DNA from 2 places in the Pseudoalteromonas phenolica genome. Region 2 is predicted to be linked to the other one. Evidence: riboswitches for the same ligand, from Rfam matches in the RefSeq annotation. Region 2 holds a riboswitch; the other holds the start of a gene.
What was found. Region 2 has a riboswitch for lysine ahead of lysC (lysine-sensitive aspartokinase 3). Riboswitches for the same ligand answer to the same signal wherever they lie in the genome.
Positions count from the first base shown of each region.

Region 1 (9,052 bases), 1.9 Mb from region 2:
CAAGCAATTTGCTTGGCTTTTTATTATTGAATAGAAGTTATACCAATCCTCAATAATACTTAATCATTTTGAGGGACTAAAACTGACGCTAACTTCGTTGAAAATTTCTTATTTAGAATAACTAAATAGCAAAATTTCCGCCTTGCCTACATGGATGTAGGTACCTCGGCGATAGCAGGACGCGTGAGCGGCGTTATCGACTAGTTTTTCTTGCCTCAAAATAGACCGCTTAATTAAGAGGATTGGTATTACAAAATATCGGTGAGCAATATACCAATACCAAAGCGCTGTATGTCTGCATTGTAATCAATCATGCTTTCGCCATAGCCGTTAAAGTATTGCGCATAGCCTCGCAATCGGCCCCACATAGGAAAAGACCAATCAAGCTGTAAAGCCCCGCGGTTATCACTGTTGAGATTATTTCTTACCATAAAGCCAAATTCATGATCACCTTGGCGATACACGCCACTAAACTCAAAGTAGCCCATATATTTGTATATGTCCGGGTTGTCGTCGCCTTTTGCTTCTAAAGCATCTGATTTGTCGTCTTCAGGCAGTCGATACCAAGGTTTAAAACTGAAAACAAAGCCACGGTTTTCCCATATGAAGTTGGCATACAGTCTGTTCCAAGAGCGAGAATTAGGTTGGCTGCGACCATTTGATTGATGCGATAAACCGACTACCACAGCCATTTCATCGCCCCACAGCACATTCTCATCGTCTAAAAAGTTAATCCAAAATACTTCGGGCTCGTAATTGGTTTCCCGAAAAGGTGAAGAAATATCTTTGTTATAAAACTGCCAATAGGATTGCAGGGTGAAAGCGGTGTAAATTGCTTGGTCTGGGTCTGAAAAGCCAGTGTAAATGGGCACTTTTAAAGATAGCTGGTATTTGACCTCAAAGTTATCAAGCGGCTCACCTTGCTCATCACTAATTGCTTTTATGCCATCAAATGGGCGGTTATTCGGCTGACTAATATAAGAAACTGGCAAAATGTAATTACGGTGATGTGGCGTTAGAACATTACGGTTCTTTTGCGTCACACGTTCGCGGGCCATGCGCTGATCGAGTAGGCTAAATTTTTTTGCGGCCTCTAGCTTAGAGCACTTTTCTTTAATATCTGCAACTAAGGCTTTGTCATCCGCATTCATCAGTTCATTGATGACGCATTGTTTGACGAGATCGATTTCATCTTCTTCCATAGGCGTTTCTGTGGCAAAAGCCAATAATGGAAGAGTAAATAAAATACTCAAAGATGTGAGTAAATAGCGCATGATTGCCTCTTTGTATGCTCCTTTAACAAAATGAGTATACATGAGATGCATGAAGTTAGCGTGAATAAACAGCGCAATGTGTTTTATGAAATAAAGAGGTATTGAAAAAGGCTGGCGGCAAAAGCCGCCATACCTTAGTAAGCGACACTCAATAAAAGGTGCTTACTCTCACGCAATAAGGTGAAGCCTTACAGCTCAAAATAGTTTGTGAAGAACTTATAGAGTTCTGTGCCTTGGTTCACACTGGCCGAAGCAAAATGCAAAATGGTAATGGCATCTGTGTCTAACGTGATTTCATGCAATGGCTTTTCTGATAAGTATTGTTCCATGCGTAAAATCTTCGCAATGGTGTCACCTGCTTTAATATGACTGCCCAATACTGCGTTGTACTCGACCATGCCACCCATAGGCGCGTAAAACGCCAAATAGTCATCAAGCATACAGGCGTAACGAGTAATAGGCTTAGGTTCAAATTCAGCACCGATAAACGCTTGCTTGTGATTTAAGTAACTCAGGATACTTTCGGCATCGAGCTTGGCTTCGGTTAAGTCGATTTTCTCTTGCGAGCCCAGTTCAACGGTGAAAGCTTCAACCCACACTGGAATATTGCGGCCCTGCGCTTTGTAGGCTTCGCTTAATTGCCACCAAGGGCAAAAAGTCGCTTCGTCCATCGCGCCATCAAATTCATTGGGGATCAACAGCACGTGTTCAATGTCAAAGTAGCTTGCACTCGCCTTCGCATATTCAGGACAGTACAAATGTTTTGCCGAGATCGGACCGGTATGAAGATCTAACACTATGTCAGCTTCATGCGCTAAACGCTGCAAGGTAACCGCGATCCGTTTACCGGTATTCACGCGATAAGCGGGTTGATCTAGAAACGCTTGGGTCTGATCAACAAGCAGCGCGCGGAATTTACTTTTGATCTCATCTTCTGGCGCGTCTATATGTTCGTGAACAAATGACTCGATCAGTTTGCTGTGATCGTGATACATGCGGTTCCAGTTGGTGCCGGTGATCGGATCAAAACGACCTAAAGTAAACTCCCCCGACTTTTGATTACAGCCGATCGGATTCGCATAAGGCACTAAGGTGATGTCTGAAGCCAGTGTTTGTGTTTTTAGCTGCTCAAGTAATTGGTAAATAACTGCATTACCTTGTACTTCTGCGCCATGCATATTGGCTTGAATATACACTTTAGGACCGCTGCCATTGCCTTGTAAACGATACACAGGAATGGTTAAAGGTAAGCCATTGGCAATTTCGCCAACTTGAATATGTTCTTGGGTAATTGTATTCATGGGATCACCTACACTAAATAACTTGCGGCGTTTTGGCTCTTACGCACGCAGACAACTTGGCCTTGCTCAATCACGTATTCAGCAGGCAATTCATGACATAAAAAGAACGGCATACTTTCGGTATACCCGTAAGCACCACATTGACTGAATACCACCCAGTCGTGCTCATTAATATCTTCAGGTAGTGAGTGCTTACCTAAACTGTCTAGCGCAGTACAAAGCGGGCCATGTACTAGGAAATCTTGTGACGGTGCACTAGATTGGCGTAATAATTCACCCGGAAAAGCTTGGTTTGTCACAGCAGGGCGTAATACGTGATTAATACCACCTGCGACAATCAGTTGGTGCTCACCATAGTTAAGTTTTTGCTCAACAACAGGATTTACATAATGGCCGATTTCACCTACCGCATAACGGCCAAGCTCCATCCACAGTTCTTCGACCCCTGCCGCGGCTTTAATGGTTGCCAGTGCATCGACTAATTTAGGCCAAGCGAGGCGATCAGCATCGGTTGTGTAAGGAATACCTAACCCGCCGCCTAAATCTAAGATTTGGCATGTAAAGCCAAGTTGCTCAGCTAAATTGGTCAGTGGCGTGATCATTTGTGACCATAGCTCAGCCAATTTTTCGGTGCTGAGCATATTGCCCCATTGGAAAATATGCAGGCCAACAAAATTAAGCGCAGGGTAGTCTTGAATTCTCAGCTGTTGCCACTCTTCAAGCCCTAAACCAAATGGCGTTAAGCTGTCACCACCAAGTGGGTTCTTTTCGCCATCGGGCCAGCGCAATTGTACACGCAGTAGAATGCGCAACTGCACTTGATGTTCTGTCGCAGCTTGGTTTAACCAAGCCACTTGATTTAAGCTTTCTGCCACAAAGGTGCGTACACCTTGTGACAAAAAGTGTTGGATCTGCTTTTTAGATTTAGCAGGTCCGGTGTTGAGCACACGGTTAGCAGCCACGCCTTGACGCAATACTTGGTCAAGTTCGCCACTGCTTGCTACGTCAAAGTCAAAGCCCGCTTTATCTAAAGTTTGGATCACCTTAGAAAGTGGATTGGCTTTAACGGCATACCATAACTTCACCACAAATTGCTCTGTCAGTGGTTTTAAATGCGCGTATAACGCATCTAGGTCATAGACAAAAAACGGTGTGTCGTTCTGCTCACTGATCGCAGTGATATGCTGACGTAGCGGTGTGCTCAAAAAGCTCATTAGCGTAATACCTCTTCAAGGATTAAAGATGCATCGCTTTGCTCATCGCGGTATTTAACAATTAAAGCACATGACATACTTAAGCCCTGCTCGCGGCCCCATGCACTTGAAGATGGACGAGAACCCGGAATAACAATCGCATTCTCAGGAATTGGTTCGCCTTTATCTAATATGCGCTCGTTCACACAGTCATAGACAGGAATGGTTGCAGATAAACGGACACCTGGTGCAAGTACAGCCCCTTTCTTAACAACTACACCTTCAACGATCACACAGCCAGCACCGATGAACGCATCGTCTTCGATTACAACTGGGCTTGCGCCAACAGGCTCTAATACACCGCCTAGTTGCACAGCAGCACTTAGGTGCACGTTTTTACCTACTTGTGCACATGAGCCAACTAGCGCATGGCTGTCTACCATAGTACCTTCATCGATGAATGCACCGATGTTTACATAGGCTGGTGGCATAATGATTGTGCCAGATGCCACATAGGCGCCGCGACGCACACTTGAGCCACCTGGAACCATACGTACGTTTTGCTCTGCATTGAAACCTTGTGGTGCTAGGTTGTCTTTATCAACAAAACCACCTGGGAACTCAACGTTTGTGCCGTTTCTAAATGCTTCTAAAATGCCTTGTTTTACTTCTACGTTTGCGTGCCAGTTGCCTTGCTCGTCTTGAGTTGCCGCACGTACGCTACCGTTTTCTAAATTGTTTAATAGTTCTAACCAGCTCATGTTTTACTGCCTTAATTCCAAGATAAAATTGTGTCGTTTGCACGCTCAATCGCTGCATTACATTGCAGTTCTAGGTGCGTAAGAGGAGGACGAAGATTCGGTGTGGCCAAAGTTCCCTGCTGGTGCATGAGCACTTTGACAGGAATTGGGTTGGCGACACTAAACAAGCTATTCACGGCTTGCGTCCAGGTGGTGAATAAGTTCGGATAAGTACCCGCTAAAGCGCGACGCACAAACTCAGCGGTTTGCTCTGGCCACGCATTGGCTGCAACAGAGACTAAGCCTTTAGCGCCTGCTTGTGCAAAGTAGGGGATCAACCCATCGTCGCCGCTATAAATAGCCAGCTCAGGCGCGGCTTCACGGAATTGCTCAAATTTACTGATGTCACCGCTGGCTTCTTTTAGCGCCCATAAGTTATCGTGATGTGATAGGTTTTTTAGCACTTGTGGTGACACTTCGACGGCACTGCGACCCGGTACGTTGTAAAGCATACAAGGCAAGTCTGTGGCGCTTAGCAGTGCATCAAACCACTGAGTCTGACCAATTACGCCCGGTTTGGCGTAAAGCGGTGAACCTAGTAGATAAGCGTGAATCGGGTGCTGATTACAAAACTCAACCCAAGCTAATTGTTCTTGCAAATTGATACCACCTACCGCGACCATAAGGGGGACGTTAGGGGCCAAGTTACAAACAAATTCAACAATCGCTTGTTGTTCAGGCAGGGTAAGGGCTAAGCCTTCACCTGTGCTACCAAGCAATAATATGCCATTGCCAGCTTGTTCTTGCTGACGAACGAGTGTTGTGAGTGTGTCAAAGTCAACTTGGTCTTGCGCGTCAAAAGGCGTCACCAAAGCTGTCCATAAAGGATAGTTGGATAAATCGTATTGTGATTTCATCTCTACCGAACTTATAGCATGTTCGGAGTAAGGAGGGTGTCCATACTTCGAACAATTAAAATTCGAAGAGCAATGGACTTAAAAAAGATAAGGCAAACTGGCCTTATTTATTCTAAGACCAGAAGCTCTCCACCAAAATTCTTGCGCCTTGCGCAATTGGTGACAGTCGCTGGGATTCAGCCCAGTCGCCCGAAGTAAACGTCTAGCAAATACGCTTGCTTCTCGGCGTTAATTCCCCTCGCTACGGCATCAATGGAGTTTGCTCTCCTCAACCGCGCTACCTGAATAACGCACCTCTTCCAGCCCTGGCAGCCGAGACAATGCTCCACTGCGCTCAAATAGGGTGAGGCGGCATTGAAACATTTTAGCCGTCTAGGTGTCAAGCAAAGGGGATTAAAAAATCATCTCTTTAAAACCTGAGGTTATAAACAAGGATGTAAAAGAGATCAAAAAGCCCGGTGCAAGACCGGGCAAAGGGAGTTTGTTAATTTAAGAGTCGTGGCTTAGTGGCGCACTTTGATATTGCCTACACCCACTTCAACTTCTAAGCTGTATTGGCCAGAGCCGAAGTATTCAGTCTGTGAACTGACCATTTTCTTATGAGACTGAGCTTTGCCCGCAAAACCAGATAAACTCGTTTTGCCAACACCGGATTCAAGGTTAACTTGTTTGAAGTCATCAATGGCAGTGTCGATACGCACTTTACCCACGCCTACTTCAACATCCGCTGTATTTTCAAGTGCTTGTATTTCAATTTTACCGACTCCCACCTCAACATCTAGACGCATACTTTTAGGCACTTTGACCTCCCAAGTTTGCTCTAAATTATCATCATCAATAGACAGTGATAACTCTTGGCGTTGACGTGAAGATTTTAGTTGGACTGCGCTTAAATCGACTTTATCAGTAAACCAGCCATCATTATCTTTTGGCTCTAAACGAATGGTGACTTGAATTTGGTCTCCATCGTAGCTCGTCAATTCTAGGCTGCCGACTGGAAAATCAATTTCTAATTCTGTGCTGTTTTCAAGATTAAATGATTGCTCAATGGTTCTAGTATCTTCGGCCCAAACTGGCGCAGAAATAACAGCAGTGGTTAAAGCAGCTAATAATAATTTTTTCATCGTCGTCACCCTGATTGATGTTGTTTAATAAGTTAGACGACAGGTGGGTTGAAAAAGGTTTAAAAGAATTAAAAAAAACTTTAAGGCAATAGCGAGAAGAAGCGCCGTTGCCTTAGCTGTAGCTTTTTAACTAGCTGATTTATAAACGAGTTACATTAAAGCCTTGTGCTTTTAATTGAGTGATTAAGCCATGCTGTTCAGGTAAGTGTAGGGCACCCACGGCAATAAATAATGACTCTTTTGTTAATCTTGGTGCTAATTGTTCAACCCAATTATTATTACGCTGAGTCAGCATTACTTCTTCACTGAACTTACCATAGTCAGAATCATCAAAGCTAAGTTGGTAATACTTGTTTAAGGTGTCCATATCGCCTTTTTTCCAGGCATTAACCAAATCTAGAAAGTACTGCTCAACGTCTTTTAATTGCTCAAGCGTAGTGCTTATCATCAAGTCGCTTTTTACGCCTAGCGAACTCAGCATTTCAAGTTGTTGCTCTAAAGTTTCTAACTCGCCGATAGGCTTATTATGCTTTTTAGCATGGGCAATAACTTGTTTGTCGATACCATAGTTTTCCACATATCCAAGATTTTGATATTCAATCTGCATCATAGTGACCATCACAGCCCAAGGTGCTAGGTTGTCAAACAACGCGATATTGATCTGTTTTGCTGCAAAGTATTGCTTTAATGCTTCGAAATGCTCGGCGCTTATTTCATCTTTTAACGTTCTACCTTGCGGTAAAGTCATAAAAGGAATGGAGCGTTTCTGTATTTCAAATGCATTGAGAGCCTCAATGTTTACTTCGACGATGACTTCATCAGTTTGCTCAATCGCTTGAGTGATTTTCTTTGGTAAACCATCCATGCTTTCATCGCCAACATGAACCGTACCAAATAAGTAAGATGTGACACCTGATTTTTCGACCTTGAACAGGGCCGGAGAAAGTGCGGCGGAGTGACTAGAAAAGCCAATTAAAAAAGCTAAAAGCAGCGTAAGAAAAACGCGGTTTACAGTGCTGAACATAGTATTCCCTTGTAAAAAAATTCCCCAACATAATAACAAGTTTGTATAAAAAAGGGAGATTTGGTGATTTTTTGAATAAACAAAAAATGTGTTGTTAATTATTGTAAGCACTAGATAAAAAGAGATTATTACAAAATTATTGGATATTTATTTCTTAATTTGTCATTTGTTGAATTTTAATTTCTTTTTATGGTTTTTTTATTATGAAAATAACATAGGGTTTGCTGTTGACTTAATAGGCTACACGCGGTACTAATAGAAAAAGAACGCAACGTGATGAATATTGTATACCGTTGCGGTAAATAATTCAGGTGATTTTTAAATGCTCAAAACAGCACATTCTCTACTAGTCGTGATTATCAACGTGGTGATTATTATTACCGCGGGGGCTGGTTAGTGCTGAAAGAAAAGTATTAAGCAAAAAGCCCCCCGCACTGAAAAGTTCGGGGGGCTTTTTCGTTTTAGGGTCGAATAAAGCAGTCAGATTGGGAATGAGGAACGAAGATGACAGGCGCAGAGTTACTAATAGATTTACTAGCCAAACATGGCGTTAAAGAGGTATTTGGTTACCCTGGTGGGGCAATCATGCCAATCTACGATGCGTTGTATGGCGCGCCTGTCAAACATTACCTAACTCGTCATGAGCAAGGTGCGGGATTTGCGGCAGTAGGGTATGCCCGCAGTACAGGCAAACTAGGTGTGTGTTTTGCTACGTCTGGCCCAGGTGCAACTAACTTAATCACCTCACTTGCTGATGCCATGATGGACTCAGTGCCTGTTTTGGCCATTACAGGGCAAGTACCTACGGCGGCTATTGGCTCTGACGCATTTCAAGAGGTAGACGTATTAGGCATGTCGCTCTCGTGCACTAAGCACAGTTACATGGTTGAGCGCGCTGAAGACTTAGCTGAGGTATTGCAAGAAGCCATGCATTTAGCATTATCAGGTCGTCCTGGCCCTGTTTTGGTTGATATTCCAAAAGACATTCAGCTGGCACAGGTACCATTTCACCCTTGGCTTGCACTTGAAGAAGAAGCGCCCGAGCTCGACATGGGCGAAGTTGTCAAAGCGGAGCAACTGCTAGCACAAGCGAAAAAGCCGGTGGCTTATGTGGGGGGGGGTGTGCACAACGCGAACGCGCAAGCTGAGCTGATGCAATTTTTAAATAAAACGCACATGCCGGCTGTTTCAACATTAAAAGCGCTAGGCAGTGTTTTACCTGACTATGAATATGATTTAGGCATGTTAGGTATGCATGGTGGTCAAGCTGCCAACCTAGCAGTACAAGAATGTGATGTTTTAGTCTGTATCGGTGCGCGTTTTGACGACCGCGTAACAGGTAACTTGGCTAAGTTTGCCTCGAAGGCGAAAGTGATTCATCTTGATATCGACCCTGCAGAAGTTGGTAAGCGTAAGCCTGCTGCGGCATCTATGATTGGCGACCTTAAAGCCACCATTCCTCATCTAGCGTGCTTTGTG
Region 1 is NZ_CP013187.1:3,569,801-3,578,852, reverse strand. It holds gene PP2015_RS16105 (phospholipase A) at 249-1,274, opposite strand; gene PP2015_RS16100 (succinylglutamate desuccinylase/aspartoacylase family protein) at 1,463-2,575, opposite strand; gene PP2015_RS16095 (PLP-dependent decarboxylase) at 2,584-3,789, opposite strand; gene PP2015_RS16090 (2,3,4,5-tetrahydropyridine-2,6-dicarboxylate N-succinyltransferase) at 3,789-4,529, opposite strand; gene dapA (4-hydroxy-tetrahydrodipicolinate synthase) at 4,541-5,425, opposite strand; lysine riboswitch at 5,540-5,732, opposite strand; gene PP2015_RS16080 (hypothetical protein) at 5,929-6,549, opposite strand; gene PP2015_RS16075 (TraB/GumN family protein) at 6,689-7,573, opposite strand; gene ilvG (acetolactate synthase 2 catalytic subunit) at 8,078-9,052, shown strand, end outside.
Region 1: it holds a riboswitch for lysine, as region 2 does, so the genes downstream of both, dapA (4-hydroxy-tetrahydrodipicolinate synthase) here and lysC (lysine-sensitive aspartokinase 3) in region 2, are expected to answer to the same signal.

Region 2 (9,052 bases):
ACTTAATTCACCATAAATATCCATCTGAAGATCATAATGACTTAATGGATGTTGTTGACGGCATGGTTCGAAAAGAGTTTATTGATAAGAATAACTTATTCGTAACGGGTGGTTCTGGTGGTGGTGTTTTAACAGCATGGATGATAGGCAACACAGACAGATTCAAAGCTGCGGTTGTTGCTAAGCCAGTTATCAATTGGTTGAGTTTTGCTTTGACAGCTGATGCATACCCTTACTTTGCAGAATATTGGATGCCAGGTATGCCCTGGGACCAGGCAGACCATCTATGGAAACATTCACCTCTATCGTTAGTAGGGAATGTGAACACGCCAACCATGTTGTTGACGGGTGAAGTAGATTATAGAACACCGATGAGTGAAACAGAGCAATATTATCAAGCGCTTCAGCTTCGAGGAGTTGATTCAGCAATGGTAAGAATACCAAAAGCATCCCATGGTATCGCTGCCAGACCAAGTAACTTAATTCAAAAGGTCGGGAATATTCTGGCGTGGTTTGAGAGGTATAAAACTGATGTTGAGTAAGTGACTGTTTATTTTAATATGGACAATAAAAAAGCCAGCATAGCTGGCTTTTTTATTAAAATGGTTGTGTTGTACTTATTAATACAGAGCTTTAGGTGGAAAGTTCTTTAAAATCTCAGCTATGGTTTTATTTATCGCTTCAGTGCGTTGCTCTGGTGTTTGTTTTTTACGTAAACGACCCTCTTTCGCACCACGCCAAATAAGTTGATTTGATTTAGCGTCTACAATATCAACTACGAGTGTGCCTACATCATATTCACGCGTTGTAGTTTGAGTTTGATAACCCCAACCCCAGTAATTCCAACGTGCAGAGTAGGTGGTTTGCATTGTGTCTGATTCCAGTTTTTGATCAACAGATGCATGATAGTTTACTAATATATCCGCGTTTTTCGCCTCAACAAACTTGAAGCCTTGTGCAGCTAAATTTTCAACAATGGCTTTACGAATACGCTTTTCCATTAAGTCGTTAATCTGATAGTCACTGCCGTGATTTTTAATATCCGCATGTTCTGACCATGCAAATGTTTTGTAGTTAGCAAACTTAACAGAGGTATCATAATCCCAATCCGGTGTGCTACCACAAGCCGCAACGAGCGTGAGCAATACTGCAATTAATAAATGCTTTAACATAGCGTTCTCCTAGTTTCTGGCTTTCATCCCAGTTGATAATGTCATTCGCTTTCTGAGACCTAACTAGCCTCAGAATGTTCCACTTCAATCCAATCTTTTTCGTCAACCCAGTTCTGACTGCCATCTTTTACACTACGGATTGGCACTAAGTAGTCACAACTGATTTGCGGTTTAACCGAAGCAAAAATTGGTACAAAGCCGAAACTCAATGCGGTTTCTATAATGGCTTTTTGGTTTTGCGGGTCAATATCTGCCGCTTCATCTATATAGATAGGAATACGATATAAAGTCTGTTCCTGATCTGATAATAGATAACGAATGAACAACATACCACATAACAGCTTGATTGTAATACGTGTTCCGTTAGAACCAGCAGAATCGATTTTATCGAAATGTTCAGTTTCACCAGCGCGATTGATCACTTCAAAACGAATGTCGAATAGATCGGTAAGCGTTAAACCAGCTTTTTCACTGGCAAGCTTGATTAAATGATCTTTTGCAGCATTTACTGCCTTTTCATCAGTTGGTGATTCACTCAATAAATCAAGATTGTCACCTTTTTCATAGCTGTCAGACGTGCTGATAATCGTATCGATAGAGTCTACTAGCATTTTACGAGGGATCACGTTGATCTTAAACGCTTGTAAGTTTGAGATCCTATGCTGACTGATGCCTTTGTTAAAGCTGTTCATTTCACGACGTAAACGATCTAAATCTTCACGAAGGCCTTTAATGGTTGCAGCAACTTCAGTCAGGGCAACACGCGCTTGTTTCTCAACCGCGTCACGTTCATTGTCAATATTATGATATGCGCTGATAAGTTTCTGATACTTAGTAAATTCATCAGATTCATTATCAAACTTTGTGATTCCAGCATTGTAAATATGCAAATAGGTATTACGCACGTTTACAGCAAGGTTACGCAGCTCATGGCAATCTTTATTGAACTGGTGGATCACATCAGCCAAGTTATCGAAATCGAGATTGATCTCAACAGGGTAAGGCGTTTGTTGCTCGCTCACTATGTCTAGTGTGTGATCAATACGCTCAGATTTAACCTGTTTTAAACGGTCCCCTTGACGTTTAATTAAGTCTTGCTTCGATAAAATAATTGAACGTCTATCTGAGATTGAGCTGGCGTTGCGTTGAATATCTTGAAGATAGCTGTCTACTTGCTCGCGCTCAGCGTCTAATTGGTCTTTGAGTAATGATTGCGCTTCAACAGATTGCAGCATCGTTTGGTATTGCTCGAAGCGTTTTAACGTTGCTTCTAATGCCATCAGCTCGTCATATAAGGCATCACGCTCTTGCTGCTTTTGAACTACGTTTGCTGCAACTTCACGTTGTTGTTTGAGTTCGACTAATGATTGCTGTAATGATTCTAACTGCGCTTTTAATTGTGCTTTGTTCTCGCCACTTTGCATTTGCACAGGGCTTAGCTTTTTCAGCTTAATGGTTGCACCAGGCAGTTTTAATTCACCACCTTTTACGCTGTTTGATAAGTTAGCTAAGAACTCACCGAAAGCGTCTTCATCATGAATGTCAACTTCACCTTGGCTAGTCGTCGCAAAGCTCAGAATATCTGGATTCAAGATACGAGAAATTTCTTCGACTTCTTTAAGAGACAGATCTTCACGCATACGAGTAAATAAATTGAACTCAAGGTTTTTAAGTTGCAGCTTGAGGCTCTTGATCTGTTTGTTGTTTTCGTTAATACGATAATCAAGGGTATGCAAGCTTTGCCCTTGGGCGCTATTTATAGAAAACGACAACTGCTCATATTCTTTTTTCAATAATTGCAGATTAGTTTTTAAGGTCGCGTGATTGGTTAATTCAAACTCAGTTTTTAGGGCCGAGTAGTCAATAAACCACTGTTCAATTTGCGCTTGTCGACGGGCAATATCGCCAGACTGTTGTAAATAAAGCTGTTGCTTTTGTTCAAAGTCGTGTTTTTCTTGCTCTATATCTTCTAATTGAGCTTCAAGCTCACTCATTTGTGATTCTTGATAATCGGCAAATTCCACCAGTGCCATATCAATTTTAGGTGCGTAAGCGGCAAGTTTACCTTTTATGCCACTCTCGCTATCAAGCATTTGTTCAAGGGCAGCAATGGGCTCTTGCATCGACTCAAGGGCTGCGAGTTCGCGACGAGAGTGGTTTACTTTATCAAAAGCACGACGCCATACTTCATAAAAGTCGACTTTTGAGTTTGACATGTGGCGTTCAAATACACGCAGCATAAAGCGTTTTACGTCTTGTGCGCCTAATTTATGCAAGTTCAAAATTCGTCTGAAAATCTCTTTGTAAATAGACGCATCTTGTACGTTATTTAATGGGATCATTTTTAGATTAATATCACCATCAAATTGCGTTGCGCCACCAATGAGTAGGGCATTTAGCTCTTGTGCTTTTAACTCGACCGCTTTTTTACCTTTGCTCTCAAGGTGATTAAAAAGCTTGGTATATTTAATGATGCTTTTGTCTTGCGTGAAGTCATTTAAATCAAGCTTTCCTGGGTAGCAAAAAAACTGGTGGGCATAACCTGCAATCTTGCCTAAACCTGCAACACCGATGACGACATCACCATGGGGTAGATTGGCTTCAAGTAAAATATAACTTTGATCGCTTGAGAAGTAGAATTTACGTGTTTCTTCTAAATCGTGACCATCCCATTCAGTTAAACGCAGGTCGTTGATCAACGGAAATTGCAGCGCATTAATCACCGAGCTTTTACCCGTATTGTTTGGCGCACAAATAGAGGCACTCTTATTTAGCGGGATCACACATTTTGCATAGCCTGCTGTATTCAACAGTGCAAGCTTACTTAATCCATATAACTTACTCATACTTCTTCCTCGAGTTCGTCAAAGTTGTTGTCATTTACTTCCATCAATGCATCTATATATCTATAAATTGGCGCGAGTAATACAAAGCCTTGTTCAACTTCTTTAGCCAAACCTAAACGTACCATACGTAAATACACGTCTTTACGAAGCTCTGACCCGGAAAAGATTTCGAGTTGATCAAACAGGTGTTTATTCATTTGTACCAGTGTTTGCATCAGCTCTAAGTCAGCGGTGCTATCAAAGAGAGCTCGAAGGGGATCTTTGCCTTGGTTAGCATAATGCTCAATAAGAATATAAATAGTTAATGCAATGGCACGAGAAATCTTCCCCATGTTTGGCGTGCTCTCGTCACTACCTAAATAATAAAAGCCCCTGGCATCATGTATAAGGTCGTGACCAAGCGCAGTAAATAAGGCTTGGTAAGCATCAATGTTTTGGTCTAGTTGCTGCCATAAGGTGGTGTCTTGTTCACTGATGTGATACCCGCTAACCAATTTTTTATTGATGGCTTGTAATTCTGATAAATCAGTTAAATTAATGTTTGTCATTTTCTTGTTCTTGCTTGTTGGCGGCATTAAAAGGATACAGTTTGAATGTCTGTCCTGAAATAGACACGCTTGTGCGTTGTTCGTCTTGTTGTAATTCGAGATCTGTATCGTTGATTAACTTTTGATATAAAAAAAGCATTTCATCAGCTTCGAGATCTGGATACTGTTCAGATAAGAAACCTAAAATCGCCGTTCGTTTTTTGCCTGTTTTTGCGAAAGTTGTTCTTACATTATTGTAATCTGGAATGTTTGGGCTTTGATAAGCTGGTACGTCGTTTTGGTCGGGGAGTTCGTATTCGTCATGCTCAAACTCTACTAGGCTTGCCATATAAGCGACCATGTGGCGTTGCTGGCCTAATGAAAAACGTTGAATATCAGAGACAAACTCAGGCTGTACGGCACTTAATGTACGATCAACGCCGTTTTTACGAATAAGACCTAATACTTTAGATGCTTGTCGCGTGATCAGATTGTTACGGCGCAGTTCTTCTCGTAGTGGCATTAGCATATCAGCACTCTTACGCAGACTTTCTCGACCAATTAGGTGCATATCAAGAATACGAGTACGAAGTTGTTCGAGCATGCGCTTATCAATACTGCCACGGCCAAAGAGTTCAATATGTTCTATCTGAGCACTAATTTGCATTTCTATGCGGCTAAAGCAGCGGTGAAAATCACCTCGAATATCGACCATTTCCAGCATAGGCTCGATATATTCGTCGAATGCTTCTATCACGGCTTTATAACGCTTTTGAAGTGAAACATGGCTGGTATCAGATTTTGCTTGCTCTACAATGTTAAAGATGGCGTTTTCATTGTGATTAAACAACTTAACGATTTTACGCACACGTTCGTCCATGATACGGCTAAAACGTCGTAGTTCAGTAAAGTCAGCGTCTTCACCTGATTGTGCAAGACGATTACCGAGACGTTCCAGATCAGAAACCAAAACCGTTATTTCAGCTGCGAGTCCTAAATCTTCTTCTTGCAATAAAAAACTGATGAACTCTGCAATCGCTCTGTTTATTTCTAATTGTGACGATTTAGCCAGTGGTATGATTATTTCCTGATTTAATAATTTATTAGTTTCCTTGAATATTTTGTCACTTTTCCAATGAGGATTTTTGTTTTTTATGATGTTTTGAACGTCTTTAATGCTGAAGTCAGTCATTTTGAAACGTTTAAACAAAAGCTCAATAACAGACCAGTGTTCAGTGAGCGTATTTAAAACTTTCTTCGCTGGGATCATATTTTTCCACTTTGTGTCTTTTTTGTGAAAAAAGACCGTATTTTATACTTATATTGATAGCTTACATGTACCTATAATGCTAGAATCTGCGCCGACTTACGTTACCCACCAATTTTGTTAATATTTAAACACAGGTTGTTTACGCATTATGGTTACTACTATAATCCTAACACTGATAGCGATAGCTTTTGTGCTCATCGTTATAGAGGATATAATCCATGTAAACAAGGCCAAAACTACACTTTTTTTTGGTACTTTATGTTGGATTATCGCCTTTATCTCTCCGATACATGGTCAAAGCCCAGAAAATGTACAACATGAGCTAAACCACAACATATTAGAGATAGCAACCTTGTGGCTATTTTTAATGGCCACCATGACTTTCGTCGCTTACCTAAACTCTAAAGGCTTTATACAAAACATCGTGCACCGTGTCATGCCATCACAAATCACCGAACGTAAACTCATGTTCCTGGTGGGCATTGCCGCTTTTGTATTTTCGTCAATTTCAGACAATATTACAGCAACGCTTATTTCATTGGCTGTAGTTATGTCGTTGAAATTAGACCCTAAGAAGCTTATAAAATATGCAACTTTAATCATATTTAGTGTCAACTCAGGGGGAGTATCATTGATCACAGGCGATGTGACAACACTTATGATATTTCTTGCCGATAAAGTAACCATTCCAGACTTATTATTGCTTGTGGCGCCAGCAATTGTGAGCGTAATCGTGTTGGCTACATTGCTGTCATTTGGCATGAATGAAACGATTGTATTTGAAAAAGAACAAACACGTCGTATTGAGAAAACGGATGTAACAATAGCGTGTATTTTTGCATTAACGGTTTTTTCTACTTTATTTTTGAGTGTTGAATATCAAGTGCCACCTTTATTAACCATGTTATTTGGTTTGTCACTGATGTTCTTAGTTGCTCAGTTCTTAATGCGCAAAAAAGACGTAAACCGTAAAATTATCGACTATATTCGTGAAATCGAATATGACACGCTGCTGTTCTTCGTTGGTATCTTACTTGTAGTAGGCGCACTAAAAGAAGTGGGTTTCTTGGTTAAATTTACTCAGTTGTATGACTATCTAAAACCCGAATATGCAAACTACATTGTTGGTATTATGTCTGCAGCGGTTGATAACGTGCCTTTAACTGCGGCGCTTTTAAAAGCCGATATCACTATGTCTACACAGCAGTGGCTGATGTTTACCTATGCAACGGGTGTCGGCGGTTCTATGCTGATTATCGGTTCTGCTGCGGGTATAATCGCGATGAACAAGGTTAAAGCACTGACATTTGTTAGCTACTTACGTATGTTCTTTTATCTACTCATTGCTTATTCAGTAGGTTATGTAGGTGCTTATTACGCAGGCATGATGATTTAGAAGCTTTAAGTACAAATTAGTTAAAACAGTACTTGACACCTAGACGTCTAAAAGTTACTTTTTAAAAACCCGCACAAACTTGCGTTTGCGCGGGTTTTATTTTGCCTGAGTTCAGCTTAGATTACGCAAAATAAACAGAAGAGGCGCGAAACTTAGGTAGCTGGTTTGAGGTGACGAATACCGATGACAGTCAGTGAGGGAAGTGTTCGCCGAGAAGAATATCAGTACGTCGCTGTTATTTTTCGGTTTACGAGGCTGAATCCTCGGAACTGTCACCGATTTATGGTGGAGAGCTTCTGGCAATGAGCATATCAATTCTATCCGTATATTCTTGCCGAGTTCTCCTTATTGATGTTGAACACACAGTGTTCATAAAGGAGATAAAATGACTTCCCAGTTCACAGTTGCTAAGTTTGGTGGTACAAGTGTCGCTAATTTTGAAGCAATGCATCGCTGTGCACAAATTATTCATGATGATAATCAAGTACGTATTGTAGTAGTGAGTGCCAGTGCAGGTGTTACTAATCACTTAGTGACATTAACTCAGCAAAAGGCTGATTTAGCAGAGCGTAAATCACTGGTTAAAGCTGTACTTGATATCCAGGATGCCATTTTAGAAAAACTGACACTAGATGCAGACTTAGCAACAGACTTTTCTCAAACAATTAGCGAGTTTGAACAACTTGCTGAGCTACCAGCGTTAAGTGCACAGCAATGCGATGAAATGCTTAGTTTCGGTGAGCGACTATCTTCTTTTCTTTTCACTCAAGTATTACGTAACCTCGGCGTTGCTGCTGATAGGTTTGATGTGCGTCAAGTACTTAAAACTGATAATCAGTTTGGTAAAGCAACGCCTGATGTGAATGCAACTGCAAATGCAGCAGAGCAGCATTTAATGCCACAGCTTGCTGACAAGGTTTTAGTAACGCAAGGTTTTATAGGCAGTGATACGTATGGCCAGACAACCACATTAGGCAGAGGGGGGTCAGACTATAGCGCCGCATTACTGGCTGAAGCGATAGGTGCACAAAGTGTACAGATATGGACAGATGTTGTAGGCATATTCAGCACAGATCCTCGTTTGTGTAAAAAAGCGTCACCGATTGCACGATTAAGCTTTGATGAAGCGGCTGAGATGGCTACTTTTGGCGCAAAGGTGTTACACCCTGCAACTATTTTACCTGCAAGTCGTAGTGGTATTGCGGTCTTTGTTGGCTCTAGCCGCGAACCGCAAGCCGGTGGCACTTGGATTGAAAAAGAAACCGAATCTAAAGCTGGGATCAGAGCTGTAACACAACGTAAGAACCAAATACTGTTAACACTTAAAAGCCCAGAAATGTTGTTGGCGAGTGGCTTTTTAGCACGCATTTTTACCATTTTAAGTAAATATAATATCTCGGTGGATTTGGTCACTACTTCTGAGATCAGTGTTGCTATCACACTTGATAATGCATTGAGTTCATCTAGACCTGAACTTGATCAAGCGTGTTTAGAAGAATTGAGTGAATTCTGTCATGTAACTGTAGAGACAAATCTGACTTTGGTTGCCCTAATAGGTTCTGAGATCCAGCTTCGTCAACACGAAGTGAATTTTATGAACGTGCTTAAAGACTTTAACATTCGTTTAATTTGCCATGGCGCAAGCAAGCACAATTTATGTTTCTTAGTTGAACAAGGTGAATCAGACGAGGTTGTTCAATCCATTCATGCACAGCTTTTAGAAGCTTGCTGATAACCAGCTCACAATTTTCAAGTATTCTAATCGGTCATCCTGTTCTAGTTTGACCGATTTTTTGTTTATATATGCCATACCCAAGTATTACAAATACTATCGAGATTGC
Region 2 is NZ_CP013187.1:1,683,470-1,692,521, forward strand. It holds gene PP2015_RS07430 (S9 family peptidase) at 1-542, shown strand, start outside; gene PP2015_RS07435 (DUF4136 domain-containing protein) at 621-1,172, opposite strand; gene PP2015_RS07440 (coiled-coil domain-containing protein) at 1,232-4,018, opposite strand; gene PP2015_RS07445 (condensin complex protein MksE) at 4,015-4,566, opposite strand; gene PP2015_RS07450 (hypothetical protein) at 4,553-5,815, opposite strand; gene nhaD (sodium:proton antiporter NhaD) at 5,964-7,211, shown strand; lysine riboswitch at 7,342-7,515, shown strand; gene lysC (lysine-sensitive aspartokinase 3) at 7,597-8,943, shown strand.